Regions from separate parts of the Pelosinus sp. IPA-1 genome, predicted to be linked through region 1. Evidence: riboswitches for the same ligand, from Rfam matches in the RefSeq annotation. Region 1 holds a riboswitch; each other region holds the start of a gene.
The links. Region 1 has a riboswitch for S-adenosylmethionine ahead of metA (homoserine O-acetyltransferase MetA). Riboswitches for the same ligand answer to the same signal wherever they lie in the genome.
Positions count from the first base shown of each region.

Region 2: another riboswitch for S-adenosylmethionine. It lies ahead of metK (methionine adenosyltransferase); the one in region 1 lies ahead of metA (homoserine O-acetyltransferase MetA).
Region 3: another riboswitch for S-adenosylmethionine. It lies ahead of QSJ81_RS03425 (trans-sulfuration enzyme family protein); the one in region 1 lies ahead of metA (homoserine O-acetyltransferase MetA).
Region 4: another riboswitch for S-adenosylmethionine. It lies ahead of metX (homoserine O-acetyltransferase MetX); the one in region 1 lies ahead of metA (homoserine O-acetyltransferase MetA).

Region 1 covers NZ_BSVC01000007.1:65,449-73,139, reverse strand. The annotation lists gene QSJ81_RS17420 (MFS transporter) at 1-833, opposite strand, end outside; SAM riboswitch class I at 1,091-1,191, shown strand; gene metA (homoserine O-acetyltransferase MetA) at 1,316-2,233, shown strand; gene QSJ81_RS17410 (hypothetical protein) at 2,413-2,688, opposite strand; gene QSJ81_RS17405 (YeiH family protein) at 2,816-4,156, opposite strand; gene QSJ81_RS17400 (DUF1638 domain-containing protein) at 4,624-5,358, shown strand; gene QSJ81_RS17395 (cobalamin B12-binding domain-containing protein) at 5,604-6,272, shown strand; gene QSJ81_RS17390 (DUF2292 domain-containing protein) at 6,531-6,950, opposite strand; gene QSJ81_RS17385 (nitrogenase component 1) at 7,061-7,691, opposite strand, start outside.
Region 2 covers NZ_BSVC01000004.1:470,883-478,573, forward strand. The annotation lists gene rsmB (16S rRNA (cytosine(967)-C(5))-methyltransferase RsmB) at 1-205, opposite strand, end outside; gene QSJ81_RS12125 (DUF116 domain-containing protein) at 232-993, opposite strand; gene fmt (methionyl-tRNA formyltransferase) at 1,007-1,948, opposite strand; gene def (peptide deformylase) at 1,950-2,405, opposite strand; gene priA (primosomal protein N') at 2,488-4,920, opposite strand; gene metK (methionine adenosyltransferase) at 5,050-6,240, opposite strand; SAM riboswitch class I at 6,310-6,415, opposite strand; gene coaBC (bifunctional phosphopantothenoylcysteine decarboxylase/phosphopantothenate--cysteine ligase CoaBC) at 6,469-7,665, opposite strand; gene rpoZ (DNA-directed RNA polymerase subunit omega) at 7,675-7,691, opposite strand, start outside.
Region 3 covers NZ_BSVC01000001.1:745,604-753,294, forward strand. The annotation lists gene QSJ81_RS03405 (GNAT family N-acetyltransferase) at 1-25, shown strand, start outside; RNA gene ssrS (6S RNA) at 69-248, shown strand; gene QSJ81_RS03415 (C40 family peptidase) at 379-1,032, opposite strand; gene QSJ81_RS03420 (diacylglycerol/lipid kinase family protein) at 1,314-2,195, shown strand; SAM riboswitch class I at 2,279-2,381, shown strand; gene QSJ81_RS03425 (trans-sulfuration enzyme family protein) at 2,462-3,598, shown strand; gene QSJ81_RS03430 (DUF2292 domain-containing protein) at 3,612-3,959, shown strand; gene cysK (cysteine synthase A) at 4,122-5,060, shown strand; gene QSJ81_RS03440 (DUF190 domain-containing protein) at 5,234-5,581, shown strand; gene crcB (fluoride efflux transporter CrcB) at 5,617-5,982, shown strand; gene QSJ81_RS03450 (TetR/AcrR family transcriptional regulator) at 6,198-6,824, shown strand; gene QSJ81_RS03455 (hypothetical protein) at 6,975-7,178, opposite strand; gene QSJ81_RS03460 (histidinol phosphate phosphatase) at 7,668-7,691, shown strand, end outside.
Region 4 covers NZ_BSVC01000002.1:480,287-487,977, reverse strand. The annotation lists gene QSJ81_RS06065 (chemotaxis protein CheX) at 1-370, opposite strand, end outside; gene QSJ81_RS06060 (immunity 53 family protein) at 546-860, opposite strand; gene QSJ81_RS06055 (immunity 53 family protein) at 949-1,314, opposite strand; gene QSJ81_RS06050 (homocysteine synthase) at 1,574-2,860, opposite strand; gene metX (homoserine O-acetyltransferase MetX) at 2,874-4,031, opposite strand; SAM riboswitch class I at 4,112-4,212, opposite strand; gene QSJ81_RS06040 (hypothetical protein) at 4,298-4,840, opposite strand; gene QSJ81_RS06035 (6-phospho-beta-glucosidase) at 5,101-6,417, shown strand; gene pepF (oligoendopeptidase F) at 6,492-7,691, opposite strand, start outside.

The DNA of each region.
Region 1 (7,691 bases):
AGACCTGACATCAATAAGGCACCTACGGCTGGTGCTGAGCGTAAAATCCCCACTCCCTCTGGCCCAATAAAAAGCACATCTTTAGCATAAATCGGCAATAGAGCAGTTGCTCCTCCTAACAGTACAGCAAAAAGATCCAGGGATATGGCACCAAGTATTGTGGGTTTTCGACGAATAAAAGTGATCCCAGCAAATAATTCTCGTAGATTAACAGCATGGACTTTCCGTATTTCACGTTGAATTTTAATTCTAGAAATAAGAAGACTGGCACCTAGAAAAAGTACACTAATTGTACAATAAACATAGCCAGGACCTGCAGCATAAAGTAATCCCCCAATTGCCGGCCCTATGATATTGGCTGTCTGATTTGCCGAACTAACAGTCGCCAAAGCTTGCGGAAAAATCTTAGCCGATACCAATCCAGGCATAAAAGCTTGCATCGTCGGTCCCTCAAAAGCCCTGGCTGCGCCGATCAGAAATACAATGGTAATGATACTTTCTTTGCTAAGCCAACCAGTATAACTTCCGATTGCCAACAAACCTACCCCCACGCCTTCCGTTATTTGACAAATACAAATAACTTTCTGACGATTAAAACGGTCCGCCACATGCCCAACAACAAGAGTTAGTAAAAACATTGGCAAAAACTGAGCAAGACCAACCAACCCTAAATAGAAGGGACTATCAGTCAACTCGTAGACTTGCCACCCCACGGCAACAGCTAGCATTTGATACGCCAGAGTTGTCAGAACCCTAGAAAACCAAAAATGTACATATGACTTGCAGTGAATGAGGGAAGAAACTTGCGCATTCTTATTATGTGTTTTCAACATATAACATGAGTCTCCTTGTTTGTTATACAACCAATGTCTCACCAATTAAATAAAAGAGATCAAACCACTTTCATTTCAGAAAGAGCTTGACCTTTTTTCATAGTCATTCATCCTTGAAATTGACAATCTTTAACTTTTATTATATTCAGCTTGGTCACTTTGTCAATATAGTATGACATTTTGTAAAACCTTTTATTAAATTTTACTTTGACTTACTTATTTACCTATGTTAATATTATTCATAAATTAATATTAAACTCTTATCTAGAGAGGTCGAGGGACTGGCCCTATGACACCCGGCAGCCGGCAGCAATGCAACGGTGCTAATTCCAGCAGGAGCAATCCTGAAAGATGAGAGGAATGTGCGGTTTAAAGAGCCCCTTTCCTCGGAAAGGGGCTCTTTTTGTTACCCTACTTGATTAGAAGAGCATAACAGCCTTCTAGCGAGTTTTTATAATATCAAAAAAATGGAGGAATGCACTATGCCTATAAAAATTCCTAACAATTTACCTGCTACCAACATCCTGGAAAGTGAAAACATTTTCGTAATTCATGAGAACCGAGCCTATACCCAAGATATACGTCCTCTTAAAATATTAATTTTAAATCTCATGCCTATCAAGATTACTACTGAGACTCAATTACTCCGCCTGCTAGGTAATTCTCCTCTGCAAGTGGAAGTTGACTTCATGTATACTGCTACTTATTGTCCTACCAATACATCACAAGAACATCTGATTAAATTTTATGAAACATTCGAGGATATAAAATCTCGCAACTATGATGGCATGATTATTACGGGTGCACCTGTCGAACAAATTCCCTTTGAACAGGTAGCCTACTGGGATGAACTTTGCGAAATTATGGAATGGAGTAAAACCCATGTATATTCTACTCTCCATATTTGCTGGGCATCCCAAGCCGGACTATACTACCACTATGGTATTCCAAAATATGATCTTCCACAAAAAATATTTGGAGTTTTCCCCCACAAAAAGAATGATACGGAACAAGTCAAACTATTCCGTGGTTTTGATGATATCTTTCATGTTCCCCATTCCAGACATACTGAATTTAAACGGGAAGATATCCTAAAAAATCCTAAGCTGCGCATCTTGTCAGAGTCTGATATTTCCGGAGTGTATGCTGCCGCTGATCTAACAGGTAGACAATTCTTCATCGCAGGCCATTCAGAATACGATCCTCTTTCTCTCAAGGCTGAATATGATCGGGATTTTGCTCAAGGGTTATCAGTTCAAATCCCACAAAATTATTACCCTAATGATGACCCCACACAAACACCAGTAGTCCTCTGGCGAAGTGCTGCCAACCTGCTCTTTTCTAACTGGCTCAACTACTATGTTTATCAGGAAACGCCTTTCGATCTATCTTTATTATAAGGTTCTTTACTTACTCTCCCTTGCGGTAATCTAAAAACATGTAGCAGAAAAAAAGACTTAAGAAAAAAGGCCAGACTTACCCCCTAGGGTAAATCTAGCCTTTAGTTTTCCTAACCAGCCTAGATATAATTGGCTCATTCACTAACATCCAATCTTAACTCTATTTTTAAAATACAACGCTACATAATTCCCCATTTACGCCCATACTCTAGAAATATTTGAAATTCTTGATCAAGAAATCCATTTCCCAGTAAATATTCTTTTGCCTCTTGCCCTTCCATCACCGACGAATCAGCAAAAATAGAACCCTGTTGAAAATGAAAAGAAAACTCTTTTGCCGCCAACAATTCCATCATTAAAGCAACCCGTTCCGCTCTGTGCTGCAATTGTAAGCCAAAATTTCTTACTGCCTGGGCATCAACTACATCGTTCTTTAGAAAGTGACCACTAAACAAGGGTTCCTCCACGGGTTTTAAAATAATTCGGGTCAGATGATTTACCATTGATTTATGTGATTTACCCGTGATTTTTCCCTCCTCTGGCAATTCCTTGCTAATTATTCTTAGTTCCATGAAACTTAATTTATTTAATGTTCAACCAATAGTCTACAAACACTACATTTGATAGCCAATAACCAAGGGGCACATTGATTAGCACACCAATGGTAAATGCCACTAACGGTTTCCAACCAAACGAAGTTAACTCACGGAAACGGGTGGTAAATCCAATACTCAGAAAGGTCCAAGTAAATGTCCAGCCACGTAATGTTTTAATGGAGCCTATAGCATCTTTTGAAAAATCCGACGCGGATTTCGGTTCCATCATTGCAATAAGCATTGTGACAAAGATTGAGGCTGCAAAAAAACCGATGATAAATTTAGGGAAACGACGCCATATTTCTCCTTTATCGATACGCTCCGCTGTAGCAGAACTTTTGTTTTCCCAAATTGTTACGGATAAAAAAGCAACCACCAACGCCCATACACCGACAAACATGTCTCGACCAACAACTTTCATTAGCGTAAAGGTTTTAACAGATCTTTCATCTCCCATTGCCTCAGCAGCCGCAAAGCCAGCTGCATCAGCAAACTCCGAAGTACCAATCCAGGCCCCGGCAGGTCCAGCCCCCATACCTAGTTGCTTTGCCCACAGAGGAAGTACAAATATCATTACTACGGCCCAAACAATGACCATAGATATCGCCACAGAAACATGCTCTTTTTTCGCACGGCAAGCACCACCAATGGCAATGGCAGCCGATACTCCGCAAATTGATCCACCCGCCCCTAAGCAGGCAGCAAAACGTTCATCCAGACCAAATAAACGGGTTGCAGCAAAGTAAATCACTCCGAAAGTGATAACAGAAACAATTGTTGCTTGCAATATTGCTAAAGGACCCGCTTGCATAATGATGGTAAAGGGTAAGGTGGCTCCCATAAGAACAATACCAGTTTTTACGTAGTATTCCGTTTTTAATCCAGCCTGGAACCATTGTGGCAGTGTCACAGTATTACCGATAATAAGGCCGAATAGCAAGGCAAGTAGCGGAGTCTCTAGCTGCCAATCTTTAATAAACGTATTGGAACCTAGGATAGAAATGAGCACACTCGCAATAAATAATACTGTGAAACCTGCGATAAATTTTTTAACATTATAACCCATTGTGCGAGCACCAATCGAAAAAGCTACAAGAAAAAACCCAAATAATAAAAAGATTCCAGTAATATTTTTACTCAGCCCAGCAGTAACTTTACTTACATCATTAGACCACCCAGGAATACTAACTGCCATTGATTTGAATACTCCTATCACCCCACCAAAAAACGCAGCCGTAATGGCCAAAACAAGTCCTAAAGCAATAATAATTGCCCAGGTATCTTCTCTTTGATACCAAGGAAGCGTAGATTGTGTTGTACCTGCCATTGAGTCATCCCCCTTCTTAATTTTTAAGTGATTGCAAATAAAAAAGGCCTCAGATGCCCCTCTCATAATGGGGACATCTTCGGCCTTTGGTTTTCCAATCAGCTCTTACTATTTATTTCCTTAAGAATATCACCAGCAATCTCATCTGTCAATAAGGAATAATTAAAAGAATTGAGACTGATAGAAATAGTATCTTATAATCTTTAACTGCCATTATATGCAGTTTTATCATTTTAGCAATAGAACCTGTAGTTTTTAAATATATTACTCCTTTTAATGCAAAAAAGCATTGACAACACAACCTAAATATAATATTTTAATTATATATTAGAATTATTATAAAGTAAAACTCAGGCACTAAATAAATATAATGATCTTTGGTTGACCGAAGAAAACGGAGACTAAGTCATCACCGCGAGGTGATACTTAGCCTTTTTTTTTTCATAAAACATGGAGGTGAAGGTCTCATGACCCTCAAAATCATCGCTTGTGAAGTAATGAAAGAAGAACTACTCGCAATAAAACCTGATAACCCCGTAGAATATGAGTTTATTTCCATGAAACTTCACCTCTATCCACAAAAATTACACAAGGAATTGCAGGATATTCTAGACCGTTCCTTAGAGCATTCAAAGATTATTTTTGCCTTTGGTCTTTGTGGCGGATCAACCAAGAATCTAAAAGCATCTGGTACTCCTTTAATCATTCCTAGAGTTCACGATTGTCTGCCCATCCTTCTTGGTTCAAAGGCAACATATGAAGATTTTGTTAAGCAAGAAAAAGGAACCTTTTATTTGTCCTGTGGATGGATGATCACAGAAAGAAATATCCTTTCCGAGCACCAACGAGTTTGTGAAAAGTATGGAGAGAAAAAAGCCTTACGAATTCTTGACCGAATGTATGACAGCTATAAAAAAATATTGTTTATTCATACTGGTTGCAATGAGGAAGAGGCTACGATGCAACAATCCAAGCAAATCGCCGAATTGCTTAAACTCCGTTATGATACTGTACAAGGCAATGATGCCTATATTCAAAAAATCGTAAACGGTCCGTGGGACGAAGAACATTTTGCCCACATTGCGCCCTTTGAACGAATCGAAGAAGATTTATTTGGAATTTGTGATAAGACTAGAGAAACCCTACATGATAAGAAAAGACTTGGCTTGTGCCAAGTCTTCGGACGCAGGCAGAAGCCTTAGTCGTTCTTACTTGGAATCAAGAAAGTGTTATACTTTCTGATTCCGTAAGAAAAAGCTTGGCTTGTGACAAGTCCTCAGATACAGTCAGAAATCTTAGTTGCCCTTACTTAGAATCGGAAAGTACTTTCTGATTCCATTAAAATGACAGGATTATTTCCAAGGAGCAAAATATTGATTTTGTTCCTTGGAAATAATCAATGCCTTTCTAGCAATTGATTACGTTAAATAAATAAGGGGGTCTTTAAATGTCAATAAATAATAAAGAAATTTTTCAAAAGCTATCTGATGCTGTTGTTGAAATGGATGATGATGAGGTCATAACACTTTCAAATGAAATTGTTGCACAAGGAATCGACGCCTATGACGCAATTGATCAGGGCCTTTCCCACGGTATGGAAAAAGCCGGAAAATTATTTGAGGAAGAGGAGTACTTTATTCCTGAGTTACTCCTCTGCTCAGATGCAATGTATGCAGGTCTTGATGTATTAAAACCACATATCAAAGCAAATACACATGGAGTAAAACATAAGGTCGTAATCGGTGTTGTCGAAGGTGATACTCACGATATTGGAAAGAATTTAGTAAAAATAATGCTTGAGACTTCAGGATTTGAGGTTTTCGACCTAGGCAGAGATATTCCACCTCAGCAATTCATTGATAAGGCCAAAGAAGTCAATGCAGATATTATCGCATTAGCAACACTGATGACCACGACTATGGATGGAATGGATGAAGTTGTGCATCTTTTGAAGAAGGAAAAGATAAAAGACCGATATAAGGTAGTCATTGGTGGCGGACCCATTTCCCAAAGCTTTGCAGATAAAATAGGAGCTGACGGCTATGCTGTAAATGCTGCTGATGCTGTAAAGCTTGCGCGAAGACTCGTGAGTGATCCTAGCGAAGTCGCTGTATAGTCTAAACTAATAATGGATCTATCCTAATAACAGTACTGTTTATCCGAATTTTGACAATCAACGAATCAGTAATGTAGCAGAGTATAATAAAATTGGACTGATTAACCCACGGGAAACCAAACGAATAAAAGAAATCATCGCTATTCGAGCAGCCTTGCAAAAGCTAAGAGCAATGAAGTCCTGACGAAGTACTCGAAGACGTATAAGAAAAAACAACAAGCAATATAAAATGCTTGTTGTTTTTTCTATAAAAAAGAATTATATTCCATCTCCATACAATCCCTCTAGTTCATTAACCCGTCTTTTTTCTGTTTTTTCAATTTGCTCAACTTGACCGTTATCAAGACGAATGACCAACTGTCCATACCTGATACTCTGTAATTCAGTCAATATTTTAGTTTGCAAGGGATGCTTTTTTAAGGGCTTATCTACTTTTGAAGATTTTGCATCTCGGCTTTTTGCCGAAATTATAAATTTTTCTATTTTTTCTATTTTGACAACAATTCCATCTTGTATGGCTAAAATGAGTTGTCCGTACTGTACCGTATATAAAAAGCATTCTATAATTTCAAATACCTGAGAGGATAACGGTTTTATTGAGCTCATCTTCCCCATGTTAGACCCTCCTCGCCTCAACTCTGTCACTGCATTTCGATCGTTTACAAGAAATTCCGCCATAAGAATCCTCCTTATATGATGAAAAGGCAAAGATTGCTCTTTTCAAAGCTAACTTTGCCTTCAGTTCATTCCTGATCAGCTATGCTAATTCTAAATTAATATATTAATGATTATCGATTAATAATCATAGTGCTAATCAAGTCTTCAATAAGGCGTAAACCTCCATGATAACCTGTATAACCTCGATCAATCACTGCCCGATTAGCTACAGGAAAACTTACACTCAAATGTGCTGCGCCTAGATCTGTAGCTAAAGGACGATCTAACGAACTACCAACGACAAACGCCGGAGTTAATGGATTGTTATATTTGCCGCCTTTCCCTTGCTGATTTGCCCAGTGCTCTTTTACTTGCCCTGCTATTTCTGTACTATTATCAGCGAAAATGATCTTAGGAGTTACCCTGGATGTGAGACTGGTCAATCTTGCCATGATGAATGACTGTTTCTCTTCATCTAGCACATCGGTAATCGCAACAACCTCAGGTAGCCAACCTAAATCCTCAGAGAGAAAACGTGCAATAGATACTGCATAATTAGAATCGCCAATCACAGCCGCATATCGCTGCAAATCCATGTCATTAAAGCAATCTGTCATGGGTTCAAGTAGCTGATAGTAGCGTAGATTTTCCTGAACAATCACCTTTTCTACAAATTCCTGGTCAAGATGTAATGCGCTGCCAACAGTACGTAAAAATTCATCACTAGCCGCAGGACCAATAGGAAGGTCAGTCATTAGATAA
Region 2 (7,691 bases), on a different contig from region 1:
CTAATGACCTGGTGACAAAATGACCTATAATCCAATCTAATGTCTTACCAGCTTTAATCGTACCATATACTAATTCTGTAACGAAACGACGATCTTGATCGGATATTTTATGACGATTGATCTCCCTTACCAAAGCTATATTTGCATAAGCTTTATTATTTGTTACATCATTTATAACCTTTAGCGCAATCTCTCTAGCATCCATATATTCACCTTTTACACCTTTATATATTAAGAAATGAAATCTTTTACCGCTTCCTCTACCCGTTTAACATCAATTCGTGTGTTACAACAAGGTCCATTCGGTCTTTCATTTAACACACCAATAACCGGAAGTGGAAAAACATCCTGAATACCACTTGTCAAATCTCGTTCACAAGCAATGGCGAGCACTGCATGGGGACGAAGGGTTTTTATAACTTTTCGGGCTAATGTCCCTCCAGTAGAAATTGTTACATGTACCCCATATTTTTCTGAGATGGTCAGCAAATCTCCAACCTGACAAGCTCCACATTTACGACAATTGGCAATATCATGAGTCACTTTATATTGGCATAATTCTTGCTGAATACAATGAGGTGTAAGAATTAATAATTTATCAGGTGAAACTTTAATGTGTTTCTGATGAATTAAATAATTACTCACCTCAATAAAGGAACGTTCTACTCTTTCTTTTTCTACATCAAAAATTTTACCAATTTGGATGGCCAGAGGAAACAGCAAGTTAATTGCAGACCAAGCTGGCCCTTGAAACAAAGATAATGTAGAAAAACCTAAGATGGCTAAAATAATGCCGCCAACCCCAATCCCAATAGCCAATAAAACCATTCCTAACAAAACTCCAAGAACAACTGGCAGAAAAGTACTAATATTAGCGAGACCAGGGAAACTAACCATCCACAATCCATAGGTAGAAAGAGTGGCTAAAAACAGACTAGCCAATATGAGTGCCAAAAACAATCGTTTCTTGGGACGAGCTATCACCTCAATCACTACCATTCACCTTCTATTCTAATATATCGCCAACACGCAGCCCATAACCACAAGTAAAGTCACTTGCACTCATACGCCTTTTACTGTCAGGCTGAATTTCTAAAACTTCTAGCATTCCCTGCCCTGCTTCTACTACAAAACCATCTGCAGTAATCTTTGTTATTCTACCAGGATGAGTTACTATCTCGTCAGACGGATAAACCCTAGTTCGCCAGGTCTTTAGGTTTTTACCTCGGTAACAACAATAAGCACCGGGCCAAGGATTAAGTCCTCTGACTAAGTTATGTATATCTAACGCTGACTCTTGCCACTTAATACGTTCTAATTCTCTATTTAACATAGAAGCATAGGTAGCAGATGCATGATTTTGTGCCATACGCGGTGCTTTATTACCCGCAATTAATTTTATTGTTTCACTAAGAACGTTAGCACCAACACACTTCAACTTATCATGAATGTCTCCGGTCGTTTCCGTTTCTCCAATAGGTACCTCTTCTTTTAGTATCATATCACCAGTATCCATTCCAATGTCCATATACATAGTAGTAACACCTGTAAATTTATCCCCTTTAATAACGGACCAATGAATCGGTGCAGCTCCACGATAAAGAGGCAATAAGGAGGCATGCACGTTAATACAACCTAATAAGGGTAAATCCAATATACTTTTAGGTAATAATTGGCCAAATGCAACAACAATAATAATATCCGGTTTTAATAAAGATAATTCAACTTGAAACGCAGCCTCTTTTACTTTAGCTGGTTGCAAAACAGGTAAACCATAACTTAGTGCTGCTTGTTTGACTGGCGATTCAGCTAACTTCTGCCCCCGTCCTTTGGGACGATCTGGCTGGGTTACTACTGCAACAACATTATAGTTATCTGCTATTAATTTATCCAAACAAGGGACGGCAAAATCTGGCGTCCCCATAAATACTACTCGTAAATTTGACATCTTATTTACCCCTATGAATGGTTTGCGCTTTTTCAATAAATAATATGCCATCCAGATGATCAATTTCATGCTGTAAGGCTCTAGATAACAAACCAGTTCCTGTAATACTTATATTTTTCCCAAAACGGTTTAAACCAGTTACTGTGACTTCCGCAAATCGTTCTACTTCACCAAAAACACCTGGTATACTTAAGCAGCCTTCATTTCCCAGTTCACAGCCTTCACTTTTCGTAATAACTGGATTTATTAGTTCAATTAACTCTTCATTTACATCAATCACGATCACTCGAAGAGATATACCTACTTGGGGTGCTGCCAAGCCTACTCCATCGGCACTATACATTGTCTGTGCCATATCATCAAGAAGTTTCCTAATTTTTTTATCAACACGTAACACTGGCTCCGCTTTCGTTTTTAATACCTTATCGCCAGCTTTTCTAACGTCCATTATAGCCATAATAACCTCCTAGTAGATAAATCATGCCAAAATTCTATCATAGAAACATATAAAAATCCACGTTTAATATAAACAATATTTTTCACATAATACTAACTGGTTCAACATCAATAATAACATCTGGTCGCGTAGTTAGGCCCATCGCAACTATATGAGGCTTTACGTCCACAAGATTATCTGTTTTTACAATGATATTCATACGAAAAATATCATTTATCTTAGCAACAGGGGCTGGAAATGGCCCTATTACTTCTATATTTTTATTTTCTTTTACTAGACTTCGTAATTCTGTTATTAGCTTATCAGCTAGATTTCGAGCCTTTCCTTCTTCATCAGCCTGAACTGTAAGTTTAAGAATTTGACTATAGGGTGGATAAGAAAGGGCTTTACGAAAAACGATTTCAGCATCATAAAAGCTTCGGTAATCATGTTCAGCCCCCGCTTTTACTGCATAATGCTCGGGATTATAAGTTTGAACTACAACTTTGCCTGCCTTCTCACCACGCCCTGCCCTACCTGCGGCCTGAGTTAACAAGGCAAACACACGCTCTGCTGCCCTAAAATCAGGTAAATTCAATATACTATCAGCTGCTATGATACCCACGGCTGTAACACTTTTTACATCATGCCCTTTAGCTACCATTTGCGTACCAAGTAAAATATCATATTCGCCTTTTGAAAATCCATCTAAAATACGATCATAAGCCATCTTCCCGCCAGTAGTATCTTGGTCCATCCGCACTATACGTACATCTGGAAATAGCTTCATTAACTCTTCTTGTAATTTTTGCGTGCCTGTGCCAAAAAAGCGAATATAACGACTGCTGCATTCTGGACAAACATCGGGCACCTCTTCAATACATTGGCAGTAATGACACTTCAGTTTTTTACCTATAGAATGGTACACTAAAGAAATATCACAATGCTTGCACCGTACAATATGCCCACATTCTCGACACATTACAAAGGTAGCATAACCACGACGATTCAATAAAATAATAGCCTGCTCACCGCGGTTTATTGTCTCAGTTAGCAATTCTTGCAAAGGCAAGGAGATGACACTACGCCTTTTATTACGTAATTCTTCACGCATATCAACAACCGTAACCGCAGGTAACAACGCATTTGCAATCCGCTTTGACATAGCAAGCATTGTATGCTGCCCCTCTAAAGCTTGATAATATGTCTCAACTGCTGGCGTAGCACTTCCCATTATTACCACTGCACCTGCCAAATTAGCTCTCATTAAAGCTACCTGTCTCGTATGATAGCGCGGTGTTTCCTCTTGCTTGTAAGTAAATTCATGCTCTTCATCCATTATAATTATTCCGATATCTACCAAAGGTGCAAAAATGGCTGAACGAGCACCAATAACAATACCTGCTTCTTTTCTACGAAGACGCTGCCAAGCATCATAACGTTCACCAGTAGATAGCTTACTATGCATGACTACCACATCATCACCAAACCGAGCCTTAAATCGTGAGACAATTTGGCTTGTAAGGGCAATTTCAGGGACTAAAACAATCGCCTGACGGTAATTTTGACGAGCTACTGCCACTGCTTCGATATAGACTTGGGTTTTACCACTTCCAGTAATGCCATGAAGTAAAAAAGACTCAAATTCCTTAGCTTGCATTTTCGGTATAATTTTTCCCAATACTTGCTGTTGTTCAGTCGTTAATGAAACAGTATTTTTTGTTTCCGATAAATCAGCATAGCTATCACGAACTATCTGAACTTTTTCAATTTTAACAATGCCCTCTTGTACCAATTTTTTGACAGTATCATAACTAGTATTACTTTTTTTCAAGTCATCGTAAGAAAGCTGCCCATACTCTATTAAATAATTCAATAAACGGCATTGTGCTGGTTTTCTAACTAAACTGCTAATAAGGGTTTGGGCGGATTCAATAGATATGTCTAAATAGATTACACTTTTATAAAGATGTGTACCAGTCTTTTTTCCGATTGACTCTCCAACTATTACTTTCTTACGTAGTAAATATTGTATGACTTTTAATACACCAGCACCAAACTGTTTTTCTAATTTGGACGAAAGTACCGATCGCTGCTCATATATATATATAAATACCTGGTAATATTCTGCTGATTTAGCTAATAACTCAGTTAATGTTTTCTGAATATCCCGATCAGTGCCTACCGAATAAAGTGTAACACTTTTTATGCCTGATTTCCCTGGAATAAACAAACGCATCGCATCAACTAAATTACAAAGATAATATTCACTAATACACCTAGCAGTATGCATCATATGCTCATCAAACCATATGTCATTATCCAATGTATCTAAAATAGGTTTTAGGTTAATTATATCAGAATCTTCACCCTGAGTAATATCAATAATAAAACCCTCTAGTTTGCGATTTCCAAAAGGCACTAATACACGCCAACCTACAGCAACACAATCTAAGTGTTCAGGAATATGATATGAAAAAGCTTTGTTAATGTTTTTAGTTGTAAGATTTACTAAAACTTGTGCTATACGTTGCATTGTTACCACCATTCCATGATACTTAATAAAATTAAAAAGGGGGAATCTCACTGAGTCCCCCTTTTATCATTAGCTATACCTATAAAATTCGTATGATGAGATAAAAACCCTGCAAGAAATTATTAAAAATTAAAGATTTGCTTCCTTACGTAAAATTTCTGCTTTATCAGTGCGTTCCCAAGGCAAATCAATATCAGTACGGCCAAAGTGTCCGTAAGCTGCTGTTTGACGATAAATCGGACGACGCAAGTCCAAGGTTTTAATAATGCCAGCTGGACGCAAATCAAAATGTTTTTTAATCAGCTCGGCAATCAGTTTTTCATCTACTTTAGCCGTGCCAAAAGTCTCTACCATAATCGAGACTGGATGCGCCATACCAATAGCATAAGCTAACTGGATCTCACATTTATCTGCTAATCCTGCCGCAACTACGTTTTTGGCAACGTAGCGAGCTGCATAGGCAGCTGAGCGATCTACTTTGGTACAATCCTTACCAGAGAATGCACCGCCACCATGACGTGCCATTCCACCATATGTATCAACAATGATTTTACGGCCAGTCAAACCAGCATCGCCTTGAGGTCCACCTATTACAAAACGGCCTGTTGGGTTAATATAGTATTTCGTATTTGCATCTAATAGATGAGCTGGAACAATTGGTACAATAACTTTTTCAATCAAATCTTTTTCAATAGTTGCTAATTCAACTTCAGGACCGTGCTGGGTTGAAATTACGATCGTATCGACACGAAGAGGTTGTCCATCTTCATATTCCACCGTTACTTGTGTTTTTCCATCAGGACGTAAATAATCAACTTCTTCATTTTTACGGACTTCTGTTAAACGACGAGCTAACTTATGTGCTAAGGATATTGTCAATGGCATATACTCTGGAGTTTCATTGGTTGCGTAACCAAACATCATTCCTTGGTCACCAGCACCGATTGCTTCAATATCATCCATTTGTCCTTGTTTTGCTTCTAGCGCCTTGTCAACACCCATCGCAATATCAGCGGATTGCTCACCTATGGAAACCAGTACACCACAAGTGTCACCATCAAAGCCATATTTTGCACGTGTATAGCCAATTTCTTTAATTGTATCACGTACTATCTTAGGAATATCCACATAACAATTCGTTGTTATTTCACCAACTACATGTACTTGACCTGTTGTCAACAAAGTCTCACATGCTACCCGTCCCATAGGATCTTTTGCCATAATGGCATCTAATACACCATCTGAAATCTGATCCGCCATTTTATCAGGATGTCCTTCAGTAACAGACTCTGAAGTAAATAATACGCGTTTTTTTTCCACAATTTCTACCTCCAATAATTAATAAAAATAAAAAAACTCCCATAAGGGAGGGTGATTGTCACTGTCACTCTCCCATCTTGCGGATTTCACCGCAGGAATTGGCACCGTTTTTGGATATTCCAAATGGTTGCCGCGGTTTCATCGGGCCATTCCCTCCACCATCTCTTGATGAGCCAATATATAATTCTGCCAAATCAAATTTTAAAGTAAAATAGAACAAAAATCAACCTATTTTCGACATTCTATGTGAATTTTATCTAAAATAACTTCTGCTAGCCTTTTTTTAGACATTTGAGGCAACTCTTCTATACGACCGTCACGGTACAACAATTTTGCTATATTTGTGTCCGTATTAAATCCGGCACCAGGTATAGTAACATCATTAGCGACAATCATATCTAAATTTTTTCTCGTTAATTTATCTTGTGCATGAACTAGTAAATCCTGAGTTTCAGCAGCAAAACCAACCAATATCTGATGTTTCTTTAGGTGCCCAAGCTGTAGTAAGATATCCGGATTTTTCTCTAGTATCAAATGTAGCGTCTCACCAGTCTTTTTAATTTTATGCTCCGACATACTCTGTGGACGATAATCCGCTACTGCCGCTGCCTTTATCACAATATCACTTTCCGCAAAATGAGCCAATACGGCATCCTGCATCTGTGATGCTGATTGTACAAATTCTATTGTAACACCAGGTGGCGAAACTAAATGAGTAGGTCCCGATATTAAAGTGACTTTTGCTCCTCTGTGCGCAGCAACCTCCGCCAATGCATAGCCCATTTTCCCACTAGAGCGGTTACCGATATATCTTACGGGATCAATTGCCTCCTGCGTTCCACCTGCAGTAATTAATATCTTTTTCCCTGTAAAATCATGATTGGTTTTTAGTATCTCAATTACCTTTTCTACAATAGCCTCTGGCTCAGGTAAACGTCCTACACCCTCTGTACCACATGCTAATTTACCACAATCTGGATCCATAAAGTAATAATCTAATTGAGTCAGCTTACTAATATTTTGCTGAACAATGGTATTTAAATACATATTCGTATTCATAGCTGGCACCATTAAGATTGGTGCCGTTGTCGCCATAACCGTAGTAGATAACATATCATCCGCTATACCATTGGCTATTTTACCAATAATATTTCCCGTTGCAGGAGCCAATAAAAACAAATCTGCTCTACTAGCTAATGCAATATGTTCAACATTCCAATTGGTAGCTTCTGCCCACATATCAACTACAACCGGATGTCCACTTATTTCTCGGAAAGTCAATGGGGTAACAAAGTTAGTCGCTGCCTTAGTCATAATAACATATATGTTGGCGCCCTGTTTTTTTAGACGGCTAACGACATCCACTACTTTATAAGCAGAAATACCACCAGCTACGCCAACAACAATATTCTTTCCCTTTAACATAACGACCTCCTACTTTATACCGCTTT
Region 3 (7,691 bases), on a different contig from region 1:
TGAAAAGTTAGGCATCATGACTTGATTTTCTGACAATTCTGTGATATTATACGAAATGTAAAACGATAGTATTTCTAGGGTACACGTTACTCTTAGCTATGTTCAACCGACTCATCGATTTTGGGAGCCTACGATTATGTAGCTATCACGCCTCCTAGGAGAGGACGGTAAAAGCATGATTTTTAAAGCACCCACCTGCTGGATAGCGGGGTTTGAACATAGCAGGAAAACGATAAATTGGATGTACTATCTTTATAAGTTTTTAAGAGCATAGGTTGTAGCCTGTGCTTTTTTGTTTACGGCATAGTTAAGAGTATCGAGTTAAAGGAAAAACCAGCACTGAGTAAGTGCTGGTCTTCAAAGAAGGACTTTATCTTTTTACTTAATGTAACGACGCGCTCCAATATAATGTTCCGTGTAATAAGCGTCACTCAAAGAACTAATTGTTACTTGTTTTGCAACGGAACTATCATGAATAAATTGTTGATTACCCATATAGAAACCAACATGAGATGCACCAGGTTTATATGTGGTGAAGAAAATTAAGTCGCCAATTTGTAGATTTGATTTATCTACAGGAGTACCTATTTCATATTGCTCAGCTGCAGTCCGAGGAAGAGTAATACCATTTTCTTTCATAACAAGTTGGGTAAAACTTGAACAGTCAAGCCCGGTAACAGGTGATTCTCCTCCAAAGACATAAGGGACGCCCAAATAGGTTTTGGCAGTTGCGATTATAGCATTACCTTTGTCTGTATTAGTAAGTGACTTACCATCATTAGATGGTGCTAAAGGCGTGATATTGACGGCTGGATTTTGGAGCGGATTGCTTTTCCCTAATAAATTTCCTAATAACATGCCAATCAATACATTTAAGAAATTAAAGGAAGACGATTTATTATTGTCCGAAGACATAGTTTGGGATAATGTATCCAAAGGCGAAGCCGCCATTGCCGCAGGTATTGGCATAATTAAAGTGAAAGAGAAAGTGAGAAGGGTAAGAAGTATAATGGGCTTACGGTATTTATTCATATAATAACCTCCTATTTTAGTAGAGTGATAATTTATAATTACTAACAGAATAATAATACTGAAAAAAATGTATTATGTAAACAGGTAATATCTACAATTATCCTAGATAAAGAAGACTTGATTCATATGGAGTTTTAACTCCCACTTATAGAAGATGGGAGTCTTAGAGCGGTTTAGTAATCGGATAAATTGCTAGACTTTTATACTTAGAATGAAATACAATAGATTATATATAGGAAAGTAAGTGTATTATTGTTATTGCACCAAGGAGGGATCTGTGCTTGCGAAAGTTTATTCTTGTGTATAACCCTGTATCAGGTGATGCAAGTTTTAAATTTAAATTAGATCATGTGATTGAATGTTTTCAAAAAAAGGGATGTATCATCATTCCACTGCGAGTTAGTAATGAACAAGAGACTAAGAGTTTCGTTATGTTATCTCGGGAAATAGCTGTAGATGGCATTATTGCATCGGGTGGGGATGGAACCATTCATGAGGTGATAAATAGTATGCTTGAAGGTGAAATTGATTTGCCATTAGGCATTATTCCTAGTGGTACATCAAATGATTTTGCGGCTTATCTACAATTAGATAAAAATATTGAAACTTGTGTAGAAGTTATTACTGCAGGAAAAAGCAAAACCTTTGATGTAGGAAAAGTAAATAATAAATACTTTTTTAATGTTGCTAGTGCTGGACTGCTGACATCAGTAGCCCACAGTGCGGATAGTATGCTAAAAAATACACTGGGGAAAATAGCTTATTATTTAAAAGGCCTTGGAGAGCTGCCTAATTTTCGAGCTTTAAAAATGCGATTTGTTGCTGATGGCCAAGTCATAGAGGAAGACGTATTTTTGTTTCTTGTAATGAATAGTGGCAATGTAGGGGGATTCCCTAATCTAGTACCAGACGCTAAGATTGATGATGGTAAACTTGATTTATTTATTGTAAATAAATGTAATCTGCCAGAATTAATGGGTTTATTTATCAGCTTTTTAAAAGGCATACACTGTAATAGTAAATATGTTACTTGTATACAAGCCGAACATATTTACATTGAATGTACAGAAGAGGTAGATAGTGATTTGGATGGAGAGTTAGGTCCTAAGCTTCCCCTTGATATTCGGGTTGCTCCAGGAAAAATCAAAGTTTTTAGTATGTAACTGGCTATGATACCACCTTTAAAAAATTAGATAAGTATTGACAGAGATCATTTATATATGGTATTATCAAAAAAATAAATAAGCTCTTATCGAGAGTGGTCGAGGGACTGGCCCTATGACACCCAGCAACCGGCAGTAATGCAGTGGTGCTAATTCCAGCAGGATAATTATCCTGAAAGATAAGAGGAAGACGTTTTTCATTGCATAAACCTCTTTCCTCGGAAAGAGGTTTATTTTATTTAGAAAACATAAAATAGGAGGATATTATGAGATTAGACTCTAAAATTGTACACATTGGTGTCTGTACGGATACAAAAACAGGAGCGCTAAGCACACCTATCTATCAATCCGCTACCTTTCGCCATCCGGCTCTTGGTGAGAGTACTGGTTTTGACTATACCCGTAGCCAAAATCCTACAAGAAAAGTATTAGAAGAGGGAATTGCTACATTAGAAGGCGGTGCAGTAGGATTAGCCTTTTCTTCAGGCATGGCTGCGATTACAGCGATACTAATGATTTATAAATCAGGAGATCATTTAGTTGTAGTAGAAGACTGTTATGGTGGTACCTATAGAGTGATCGATAAGATATTCAGTAATTTTGGGTTAACGGTAAGCTTTGTAGACGGCAGTAGTAAAGAAGAGGTAGCACAAGCGATTACCCCTCTAACGAAGGCTATTTTGGTAGAAACACCTACCAACCCATTAATGAAAATTGTTGATATACGTGCTATAATTGCACTAGCGCAGGAAATGAATATTCATACAATCGTTGATAATACTTTTTTAACGCCTTATTTTCAACGTCCCTTAGAACTCGGAGCTGATATCGTAATTCACAGTGGTACTAAATATTTAGCAGGTCATAATGATCTAGTCTGTGGATTGGTTGTTGCTCGAGACGCTGAGTTAGGTGCCCGTATACGCTATGTACAAAATTCAACAGGCGGAGTTCTTGGGCCGAGTGATAGTTGGTTATTAATTCGCAGTATAAAAACCTTAGCATTGCGTATGGAAAAGCATAATGAAAATTCTCAAATTATTGCCAAATGGCTAAAAAAGCATCCCAAAGTGGTAAATGTATATTATCCAGGTTTAATGGAGCATCCAGGGAAGGAAATACATGATAGTCAGTCCTCGGGTTATGGAGGCATGCTGTCCTTTGTTGTTGATAATTCCCAATTGGCAGCGCAAGTATTGCGAAAGGTTAAATTAATTCGATTTGCTGAGAGTCTAGGCGGGGTAGAATCCCTTATTACATTACCAGCGGTGCAGACCCATGCGGATGTGCCTAGTGATGTTCGTGAGCGACTAGGAATATCGGACTGTTTATTACGTTTATCGGTAGGTATTGAAGATGCTCAAGATATTATCACTGATTTAGAACAGGCACTTTCGGAATAAAGGAGAAGTCAATATGAAGGAAAAAAGTTCATTTTCTGCAAAAGCACTTGCAGTCATTGATGAGAGTATCCAAAACATAGATTTTGGTGAAATCGTTTTAGTAGTGCAAGATGGACACATTATTCAGATTGAGCGTACTGAAAAAATTATTATTTCAAATCAGAAAAAAACCCAAACTGGAAAAGAGAAAAAAAGTATAGAGGAAACCAGTGTTCTTCGCAATAAAATATTAGGAGAACTATCTTCTTTAAAATATGGGCAGTTGGTTATAAAAATAAAGGATGGTAAAGCAGTTCAGGTTGAAAAAACCGAAAAGCGTCGTTTTCCTGAAGTCGAAGGAATTTATGGCGATGGTATTTAAAAAGGATTGACAAAGTTTGTTATTTGTGTTAATTTATATTTAATGAAATATTGAGCGGCTGATCAGAAAACTGAAGGCTAAGGAATGCTCCTTTTTGAGGGGAGCTTCCTTAGCCTTTTTCTTTTCGTAGCTAGCTAATAAAATTGGTGGAGGTAATTTACTATGGCTAAGATTGCAAAACAGTTGACGGATCTCATCGGTAATACACCGCTGTTGGAACTTACTAACTATAATAAGGAAAAAGCAATAGGGGCAAAAGTAATTGCTAAATTAGAATATTTTAATCCGTTGAGCAGTGTAAAAGATCGTATTGGTTATGCTATGATTGCGGAAGCGGAAAAACAAGGACTCATTAATAAAGATACTACGATTATTGAACCTACCAGTGGTAATACAGGTATCGCCTTAGCCTTTGTTGCGGCTGCAAAGGGCTACAAATTAGTTTTATGCATGCCTGATACTATGAGTATAGAAAGACGTAATCTACTGAAAGCCTTGGGCGCTGAATTAGTATTAACACCAGGTGTAGAGGGGATGAAAGGGGCTATTGGCAAGGCTGAACAATTGGTTGACGAAAATAGTAATTCGATTATCTTACAACAGTTTAATAATCCTGCTAATCCTGAAATACACAGGCAAACGACAGCTGAAGAAATCTGGAGAGATACAGACGGACAAGTAGATATCTTCGTTGCTGGTGTAGGTACTGGAGGTACCATTACGGGGGTAGCGGAAGTATTAAAAAAACGAAATCCTAATATTAAGATTGTTGCAGTAGAGCCATTTGATTCACCTGTGTTATCCGGTGGAAAGCCTGGTCCTCATAAGATTCAGGGAATCGGAGCCGGATTTGTACCTGCAGTAATTAACTTAGACGTTGTAGATGAAATTTTTGGTGTGCACAATGAAGATGCATTCACAGCAGCTCGAGAATTAGCTAAATCAGAAGGATTGCTCGTAGGTATTTCAAGCGGTGCTGCTACTTTTGCTGCGATTCAGCTTGCAAACCGGCCTGAAAATAAAGGGAAAAATATTGTCGTATTGCTACCTGATTCAGGAGAACGTTATTTGTCCACGGCTCTCTTTCAGCAAGATCTATAAGAAGTGGTACAGATCCAAGGTACTGATTTGTATAAAATAAGTGATGGAAGAAAGTGTCACGCTGAGCGCTGTGACACTTTCTTATTTTTCTAGCAAAAACAAAGATAAGAATGCAACATAAAAGATTTTGTTTTATAATAGAAAGAAGGTTCATTAAAATCAGGGGGGATACAATGCCGAAAATTACTAGTCAGGCTAAAAGGCTACGAATTTATATTGGTGAAACAGATCGCTATAAGGGAAAGCCCCTATACCAAGCGCTGGTGGAAAAAGCAAAAGAATTAGATATGGCAGGAGCTACTGTAGTTCGTGGTTTAATGGGTTATGGTGCGAACAGTCGTATACATACAGCAAAAATTCTAGATCTGTCTAGTGATTTACCTATAGTGGTAGAAATAATAGACAGCGAGGAGTATATGGATAAGTTATTGCCGTTACTTGATGAAATGGTGCAAGAGGGTTTAGTCATTATTGATGAAATTCAAGTAATTAAATATGGAAATAAGCCGCCTAAACGCTAATAACTACAATAGGTGAGGTGATAGTTTTGTTAAACGTGTTGGCGGTAGCGGTTGGGGGAAGTATTGGCGCAACTACTCGTTATTTGGTATCTATCTGGGCAGCTGGACGTTTTGGTACAGGATTTCCTTACGGCACATTGATAGTAAATGTTGTTGGCTGTTTTATCATAGGCGCTTTTATGGCAGCAACAACAGAAAAGTTTATTATAAGTCCTTATTGGCGATTGATTGTTACAGTTGGGTTTGTTGGGGGATTAACCACCTTCTCTTCCTTTAGTTATGAAACCTTTAAATTAATGGAGGACGGCAGTTTGGCGTTGGCAATGTATAATATAATATCAAATTGTATTCTAGGATTTTTTGCTACCTGGCTAGGGATTGGCACTGCGAGACTTTTTTAAATAAAAAAATTAGCACTCATTGTCAGGTTTGATTTGGAATGGTATAATTAAATTACTTAAATAAAGCTCTGCTTAAATATAGCAGAGCTTTATTTAAGTAATTTAATGACTGCGTAGTCCATAGTGCGCAGGAAAAATGTTGTAATAATTAAAAAATTTACATAGATGGTAGAAATTGCTCAAAAATAGTCTATAAAAATGATTTGGAGGCAGAAATGAAGCATTTCCGTGATACAATTGGTTCTCATGATTCGCAAAATAAACGTCAGCATATATTGCAGGCAGCTTATGTAGTTTTTTCTCGTAAAGGGTATCATCGTGCTACTGTTGATGAAATTATTGCTTTAGCTGACACGGGGAAGGGGACTGTATATAACTATTTTGTCAATAAAGAGCAGCTTTTCTATACCTTGATCAAAGAGTGCAGCGCTCCATTTCAGACTATTTTAGAAGATATCGTAAATTCTTCGGAACCTCCTTTTCAAAAAATTGAAACCATGATTAAAGCATTTTTAGAGTTCTACGTAGAAAATGCTGACTTATGGCGAGTGATGATGCATGAAGTGCGGGGGTTTGGAGTTACTGGATCGTCAAATTTTAGTCAAGAGCAACTTGATAAATACCAAACCTGTTTTTGTGAAACCATTGGAATGATCGAAAAAGTACTAGTAGAAGCAAAGGAAAAGGGGGCGATTCGCGCCAGTTGTGATGCGACAAGGGCCGCTCATTGCTTATTTAGCGTTATTGTTACCTTTGTATTTCGTTGTTTTGTTACAGAAGATATTAGCGAAACAGCTCATGCAATTACCGATCTTTTTCTTTATGGTGCAGCCTCTCAATGAAGAAATAATCGAACATGACTATATGGTTATGTTTTATATAGGGATAAATAACTAGTAACGTAAAGAATATATTATCTAGATTTGAGTTTTTCAGTTCTGTTTCTTGAATGTATAAAAAAGCTTGATCTCATTGAGATCAAGCTTTTTACTTTAAATAATATTATAGTGTTGCGGTGCCTTAGCCTTGGTGATTTGCTTCTTTATGAAAAACACAACTGCTAATAAGGGGAAGATTGTCCACAGCAGTAGGTTTCCGCTTTTAATTAAGAGGTACAATAAGCTAACAGCTATTAAGGGAACGACTATCCAGATACAGAAGATGGAAAAGACGTCACTAAGAGTTTCTCTAACCATTGCGAAAACCTCCTGCCGTAGCATTGGGCTCTTCCTGTACAATTAAAGTAATTGTACTATTAAGTGGCATTAGACACTTAAGAAGAGGTAAAAAGTATAACACTTCTTAGCCTCATTTATATGAAATTATGGACTCCATTAGAATGTTCAACGGAATCATCTCCCATATTGTACGTTGGCAAAATATCTAAATTGTTCAATGGAATCACCCCCAGTACAGGATGTGGTTTTATGCTGGAATTTAATTCCTTAACTTGTCTTAAGTATAATACGAAAAAGTACAAAATTCAACATATTTCGATGGAAGTTTTACATGTATACATAAAACATGTTGAGGAAGATTAAAAAGCAACTAGTATGTATGAATTACTAGATTGAGTGAAAAATAGGAAAGTAGAATAAACTGCATAGTAAGCAGGATTTTTTGCATTTTTGTGTAACAACTATAATACAGAAGTAGACGAAGAGGGGTTAGATAGGAGGTAACTGATGTTATTTGATAGTCACATGCAT
Region 4 (7,691 bases), on a different contig from region 1:
TGGTATTATCCTGCAAAAATATAGGAGGGTTGACTTTTACCATAAATCCTTCCTTATTTAAAGAAGTAGATGCATGAGAAACAACCATATTAAACACTTCACAGACTGCACTTTTAGCCATATCATCAATCGTATTGATTACAGTCCCCATCATCATAACTGATGAAATTTTCTTAGCCGTCTGTTCCGACATATTAAAAACAATATTTCCATCGCTTTGACTTTTCACACCAACCTGTACACTAACTCCAAGACTATCAACAAATTGTTCCTTGGAACAAATTTTACCTCTAACAATATTTACAAATCCAACTTGAGGCATCACGCCCGTAAATGCAATTAAAAAAGGGTTAATAAATTTGGCATCCAAACTTTTGTCCTCCCACACCGTAATACATGATCAGAAAATAAATTACTCCACCTAATTTCATATATTTATGCAATTTATCGAAAATCTAATCAACAGTAGATTAAATATAGAAGATGTACTCTAGTCCTTCAAGCCTTTACAAATTTGCTTGAGTAATTCTGTGCCAGAACACTGATTATTTTTTCTTTTTAAAATTTTTATCGACCTTGACTAGCCAGGTTATAAATACTATTAAAATTTCTTCTAAATTTCCAGCCCCACCGGAACCGTTAAAAATACTATTTTCTACTTTACAATGTACCCAATCATCAACACTTCTTTCCACTTTATATGCAGGAAACTCCTTACCATCAACTCTCGTATCCACTAAATTAATCGAAACAAGCCATCCTAGCATGTCAATGCTTTGAATTTTAACATTCCAGTCATGTTCCCAATTACCTTCGCAATTACTGATGTACCATTCTTCTAACAATTTAATAACATTCATTATTTATCTCCTACCTTGGTGTTTTACTTAAATAATAGTCATCCACCTCATAAACTTTAGGGGAAAGTTACTTGAAAGAAATTTTCTATTACAAATCTTCTTGGGTATATTCAAAGTATTTAAACTCATATTTATTGCGAGGCGCTTGAATCTTCTCTTCCTTACTTAAGTCAGTAACCCATTCCTTGAAAATTTCTAATATCTCTTCTAAATTTTCAGGCCCTCCAAATCCTTTGAAAGTATTATCATTTACAAGACATCGAATCCAATTATTATCACTCCTATCAAGATAAACAGTTTCAAATGTTTTTTGTTCGAATCCCGTACCCGTTAAATCAATTTTTATAGACCATCCTGGATTATCTACTGTTGTAATCTTCACACCATAACAATGCTCACAATTGTCATTACAATTATTTTTATACCAGCCGGCCAACCATTTTACTAAGCTCATTTCTTCAGACTCCTTCTGGATTTATCTATTCTAATCATTTTCCCGTTTCGAACCGTTACAGATACAATAATACATTTTAAAAATTTTTTCGTCTGCCAAAAGGTATACGTTTTAACATTTTTTATTATATTTATATATTTTTTACAAATTTCATGGCCAAATAGTAAAAGGCTGCAACTATAATATCCTCTACTAATATCATAGTTGCAGCTCTTTTTACTATATTGTTTTATTTTATAGTTACCTCAAGCATCACAATTTACTTTGCAACAGCCAAACCTTGATCCAAGTCTTCAATAAGATCTTCCACATCTTCAATTCCAATAGACAAGCGTACCATGTCATCCGGTACTCCAGCACTAGCACGTTGCTCTGATGTGAGCTGAGAGTGAGTGGTACTTGCAGGATGAATGACAAGAGACTTAGCATCTCCAACATTTGCTAATAGGGAAAATAACTGCAAGGAATCAATAAATTTTCTACCAGCTTCTAATCCACCTTTGATGCCAAAGGTTAATATAGCTCCTGCTCCACGAGGAAAATACTTTTTCGCCAAATTATAATCTGGGTGATTGGTCAATCCTGGGTAGCTTACCCAACTCACACTTTCATGTTTTGCTAAATGCTCAGCAACGGCTTGCGCATTCTCGGAGTGACGTTTCATACGTAAATGAAGAGTTTCTAACCCTTGCAAAAATTGAAAACTATTAAACGGGCTGAGGCACGCTCCTAAATCGCGCAGCACTTGGATTCGCAGGCGAATGATAAAAGCCAAAGGTCCTAAGGCTTCCGTATATTTTAGTCCATGATAACTTGGATCTGCCTCACTCAATAAAGGAAACTTTCCATTATCCCAATTGAATTTACCACCATCAATCACTAAACCACCCATAGATGTACCATGCCCGCCAATAAACTTTGTAGCAGAATGAACGACAATATCTGCGCCAAAATCTAGAGGACGGCATAAATAAGGTGTAGCAAACGTGCTATCAACAATTAATGGGATACCATTTCGGTGGGCCACTTCAGCAACTTTTTCAATATCAAAAATATCAATTTTGGGATTTCCAATCACTTCACCATATAACGCTTTTGTCTTTGGCGTAATCGCCTTTTGGAAATTTTCTGGATCCCTTGGATCAACAAAGGTTACCTTAATCCCTAAATTAGGCAAAGTATAGGAAAACATATTATAAGTACCGCCATAAAGAGTTGAAGAGCTGACAATTTCATCCCCTGCTTGGGCAATGTTTAAGATGGCTCCACTAATTGCAGCATGCCCTGAAGCAAAGGCTAAAGCTCCGACTCCACCTTCAAGAGCTGTAATGCGTTTTTCTAAGACATCAGTAGTAGGATTAGTCAAGCGACTGTAAATATTACCAGACTCTTTTAAACCAAATAAATTGGCAGCGTGCTCGCTATCACGAAAATTATAAGCAGTAGTTTGATAAATGGGAACTGCTCGTGATCCTGTTGTCGGATCTGGCTCCTGACCACCGTGAACGGCTAATGAATCAAAACGTAATTTTTCTTGTACTGACATGTTATACATCCTCCTAGTTTTTAGTTACTTTACCTATAGTTAGCTTTTTTATAAACTCATTGATCAAGGGCCTTAATAAATGAAAATCAATTAAAAAACCATCATGACCATGAGGACTTTCAAGTAAGGCATACTCGGCATCCACTCCGCAATCGCGCATAGCTTCCACCAATTCTTCTTGCTGGTAAGGAGGATATAAAATATCAGAACTTACCCCCACAACCATTACTTTCCCCGTAATTTGGGCTAAAGCATCCTCATAGCTTTTACAGCTATCTGACAAATTATAATAATCTAAGACTCGTAGTAAATATAAGTAAGAATTCGCATCAAAACGGCGCGCTAAGCTATTACCTTGATGATCTAGGTAATTTTCAATTTCAAAACATCCATTGCGGCGTTTCCGTCCAAATTTTCCTTCCATAGACAATTCGGATTGATAGGTAATCATACCTACCGATCGGGCAATTGCTAATCCTTTTTCTGGACCATTCCCGCCATAGTAATTTCCACCTTGCCAACCTGGGTCAAGAGTTATAGCTTGCCGTGCTACCTTATTATAAGCAATGGACTGAGAAGATGAATATCCTGGAGCGGCAATTGCCATAACACCATCCATAAAATCAGGATAGGTTACAGCCCACTCCAAAGATTGCATTCCACCCATGGAACCGCCAATAATTAACTTAACATGTTTAATCCCCAGCAAATCTAGTAATCGTTTCTGTACCTGTACCATGTCTAATAAAGTTATTTCCGGGAAATCCATGCCATAAGCCAGCCCATTTTCTAAGTTAGGGGAAGCTGGACCTGTTGTCCCTTGACAACCACCAAGCACATTGGCACAAATAATAAAATACTTATCTGTATCTAGGGGGCACCCTGAACCAACCAGTGGTTCCCACCAACCTTTTTCGTCATGCTGGTTATGGGCGGCTGGATGACTATCACCTGTCAAGGCGTGATGTAAGAGTATAACATTATCGCCGTTTTCAGATATATGTCCATAGGTTTCATATGCTACAATAACCTCTTTTAATATCCCCCCTAATTTGAGGTACAAGGGATTTTCTGTATCAGCTACTTTAGCCATCTTTAAATAAGGCCGCCACTTAAATCCTGGAAAGTAAGTTAACGTTGTCTGCATGCTACGGCTGTTATCTAACAGCATCCATATACCCTCTCCTCACCATCTCAAATATAAAAAAACCCCTCTTATAAATAAGAAGGGTTTTTATTACATAGTAAACCTTCTTATCTCCCAGGATTGCTCCTGCTGGAATTAGCACCACTGCATTACTGCCGGTTGCTGGGTGTCATTGGGCCAGTCCCTCCACCACTCTGGATAAGATTTAATATTTAATTGTAACGTTGTAAACCTAGTGCTATTACTATATCATGATGTAGCGCTAATAGCAACCATGTATTGGTGATTTCCTACGGATTTTTATCTTGTTCATTCTTGTCTAGCGGCTTAGCTGCCGTTGGCTGCAAGTTAGGAGAGATATTGATTCGTTCGGAGGAGAATAATATACCATCCTGCCACATTTGATAAATATAGACGGAAATTAAATGCACGACCGTCGTTGTAAATGCCCCAATCCCCGCAAGAGCATTTTCGTCAAGCCACACGAATATTCCTCGGCGGTGTAACAAGGGCTGTACCAAAAGGATTAATAGTAAACTGCCTATGATCTGAACAATTGCATACGACCAAAACCGCCCATAAGTATATTTGAGAATCCACATCGCGCCGATTGGCAATGCACCATAAACAAAACTTATCATTTCGCTAAGCGGATAAACATTCTCACGGGTCTCCCATACCTTCCAAGTAACGCCTACATCAACAATTAAAGTATTCGTTACTATTACAAACAAGGCTGCGGGCATCCATCGCTTAATTTCCTCTCTAGGCATGAAGAAGAGAGTTAGCCAAGGAAGAATTAACATAGACCATAATATTATTTGATTGCTCACAACCAAGCCTCCCATAATCGATATACACTTATTATGACCCTGTTGTGATTGCCTTATTCTGGACAAAATACAGCCTCCATTCTCCGAAAAAGGGTAAGAAGTTCTTTTATCTCACTACGAGGAATAGCTAATGCGTATTCCCTTCTCTTAAAGTAAAACTGTACTAGTACAGTTTTACTTTATCGTAATTGCGCTCCTTCTGGTAGAACTATATGATTATTCTAGAGATAAAAATTCCGAGTATATTAGGAGGTTTTATTATGAAGGGGTTAAAAATTGTGACAATCGGTGGCGGCTCAAGTTATACACCGGAGATTATTGAAGGATTCATAAAAAGATATGATGAACTGCCCATTCACGAACTGTGGTTAGTAGATATTGACGCAGGCAAAGAAAAATTAAAGATTGTAAGTGATCTTGCTAAAAGAATGGTCAAAAAATCCGGGGTACCAATGGAAATACACACGACTCTAGATAGAAGAGAGGCTCTGCCCAATGCGGATTTTGTAACGACACAATTTCGCGTAGGCCTCTTAAATGCACGAATAAAGGATGAAAGAATTCCATTAAACCATGGTTATATTGGACAAGAAACCAATGGTGCCGGCGGGATGTTTAAGACACTGCGAACTATTCCAGTCATACTTGAAATTGATAAAGATATGGCAGAATTATGCCCAAATGCTTGGCTAATCAACTTCACCAATCCCTCAGGAATGATCACGGAAGCTGTACTGAGATATGGGAAAAATAAGAAGGTTATCGGCTTATGTAATGTACCTATTGGCATGGAAATGGCAATAGCCAAACTATACAATGTTGAACACAGTAGAATTCGAATTGACTTTGCCGGTTTGAATCATATGGTATTTGGTTTAAATGCATATTTAGATGGTGAGAACATTACCAAATCAGTGATTGATAATATTGCTGCTGGCAAGATGCCGAGTACTGTAAAAAATGTTATCAATATTAATTGGATACCTGAATTTGTACTAGGATTAAATGTAATACCTTGTCCCTATCACAGATACTATTTCAAAAAAGATGAAATGTTGGAAAAGGAATTAGAAGAGTTTGCCAAAGGGGAAACTAGAGCTGAAACAGTAAAAAAACTGGAGGATGACCTGTTCGAATTGTATAAAGATCCGAATTTGGACATAAAACCACCACAATTAGAACAACGTGGTGGAGCCTACTATAGCGATGCAGCCTGTAGATTGATAAATTCAATATATAATGACAAGCGTGATATTCAACCCGTAGATACGAGAAATAATGGGGCAATTGCCGGAATTTCGCCTGACTCCATTGTAGAAGTAAGCTGTGTGATCACTAAAGATGGTCCTCAACCAATTGCTATCGGTGAGCTTCCCATACAAATAAACGGATTAGTACAACAGATTAAATCCTTCGAAAGAGTAGTTATTGATGCAGCTGTTACAGGCGACTATAATAAAGCTTTACTAGCTATGACAATGAACCCGTTGGTCGCTTCCGATAAAATGGCTAAAGTTTTATTTGATGAAATGTTAGAAGCTCACAAAGAATATCTCCCCCAATTTAAAAGCTTATAATAGCAAAAATGACGCCAGATCAAGGAATGATCTGGCGCCATTTTAGTTAAATTAAGATACTATTTAATTATGAACTATTCTTCTTTCATTAACATTTCCAATTCATCTAATAGCCGATTAAATTTCTGTAACGTAATTTCGATAGGCTCAGGGGTAGACATATCTACACCAGCATGTTTTAAAATATTGATTGGTGTATCTGAACCACCAGCTTTTAAGAAATAGGTACTGTAGCGTTCTTGGGCCGTCTTACCTTCTGTTTGTAATTTTTCAGCAAAGGCCGTTGCTGCTGAATAACCAGTTGCATATTGATATACATAAAAATTACGATAAAAGTGAGGAATTCGAGCCCATTCTATATCAATTTCTTTATCTACAACCATATCACTACCAAAATATTTTACATTAAGTTCATGATACATGCCTTCCATCACATCAGCCGTCAAGGTTTCCCCTTGCTCACTTTTTTCGTGAATTGCTTTTTCAAATTCGGCAAACATGGTCTGGCGATATAAGGTAGTACGAATATTTTCTAAGTATTGATTTAAGAGATATATTTTTGTCTTTTTATCTTCTGTGTGCTTCAGCATATAATCAATGAGTAAAATTTCATTGGTAGTAGAAGCAGTTTCTGCTGTAAAGATCACATAGTCAGAAGTAGGATAAGGCTGGTGCTTGGCACTATAGTAGCTATGCATGGCATGCCCCATCTCATGGGCTAATGTAGAAGCATCGCTATATCTTCCATGATAATTCAAAAGGACAAACGGATGTATGCCGTAAACGCCCCAAGAATAGGCACCTGAACGTTTTCCCTGGTTTTCATAAACATCGATCCAACTTGCTGCTATACCTTTGTTAAAGTTTTCGATATACTCTTCCCCTAAAGGAGCTAAAGCTTGCCTTACAACCTCCAAAGCCTCTGGATAAGTCAATTTTATGTCTATATCCTTTACAATCGGTGCATATAAATCATACATATGTATTTCGTCTACGCCTAAGGCCTTCTTCTTTAAGGCTACATACCGATGTAGTGGGGCAAGATTTTGATTGACGGTACGAATTAAATTATCATAAACAGCTACAGGAATATGATTTGGCGTAAGAGCAGCTTCCTGTGCCGAAGGAAACTTATGGGCTTGGGCGAAAAACACATGCTGTTTGACATGCCCATTGAGAGTTGCTGCCAAGGTGTTACGATACTGACCATAAGAACCCAGTACACCAGCAAAGGCTTCCTGACGAACACGCCGATCCGATGAGCGAAGGTAAGT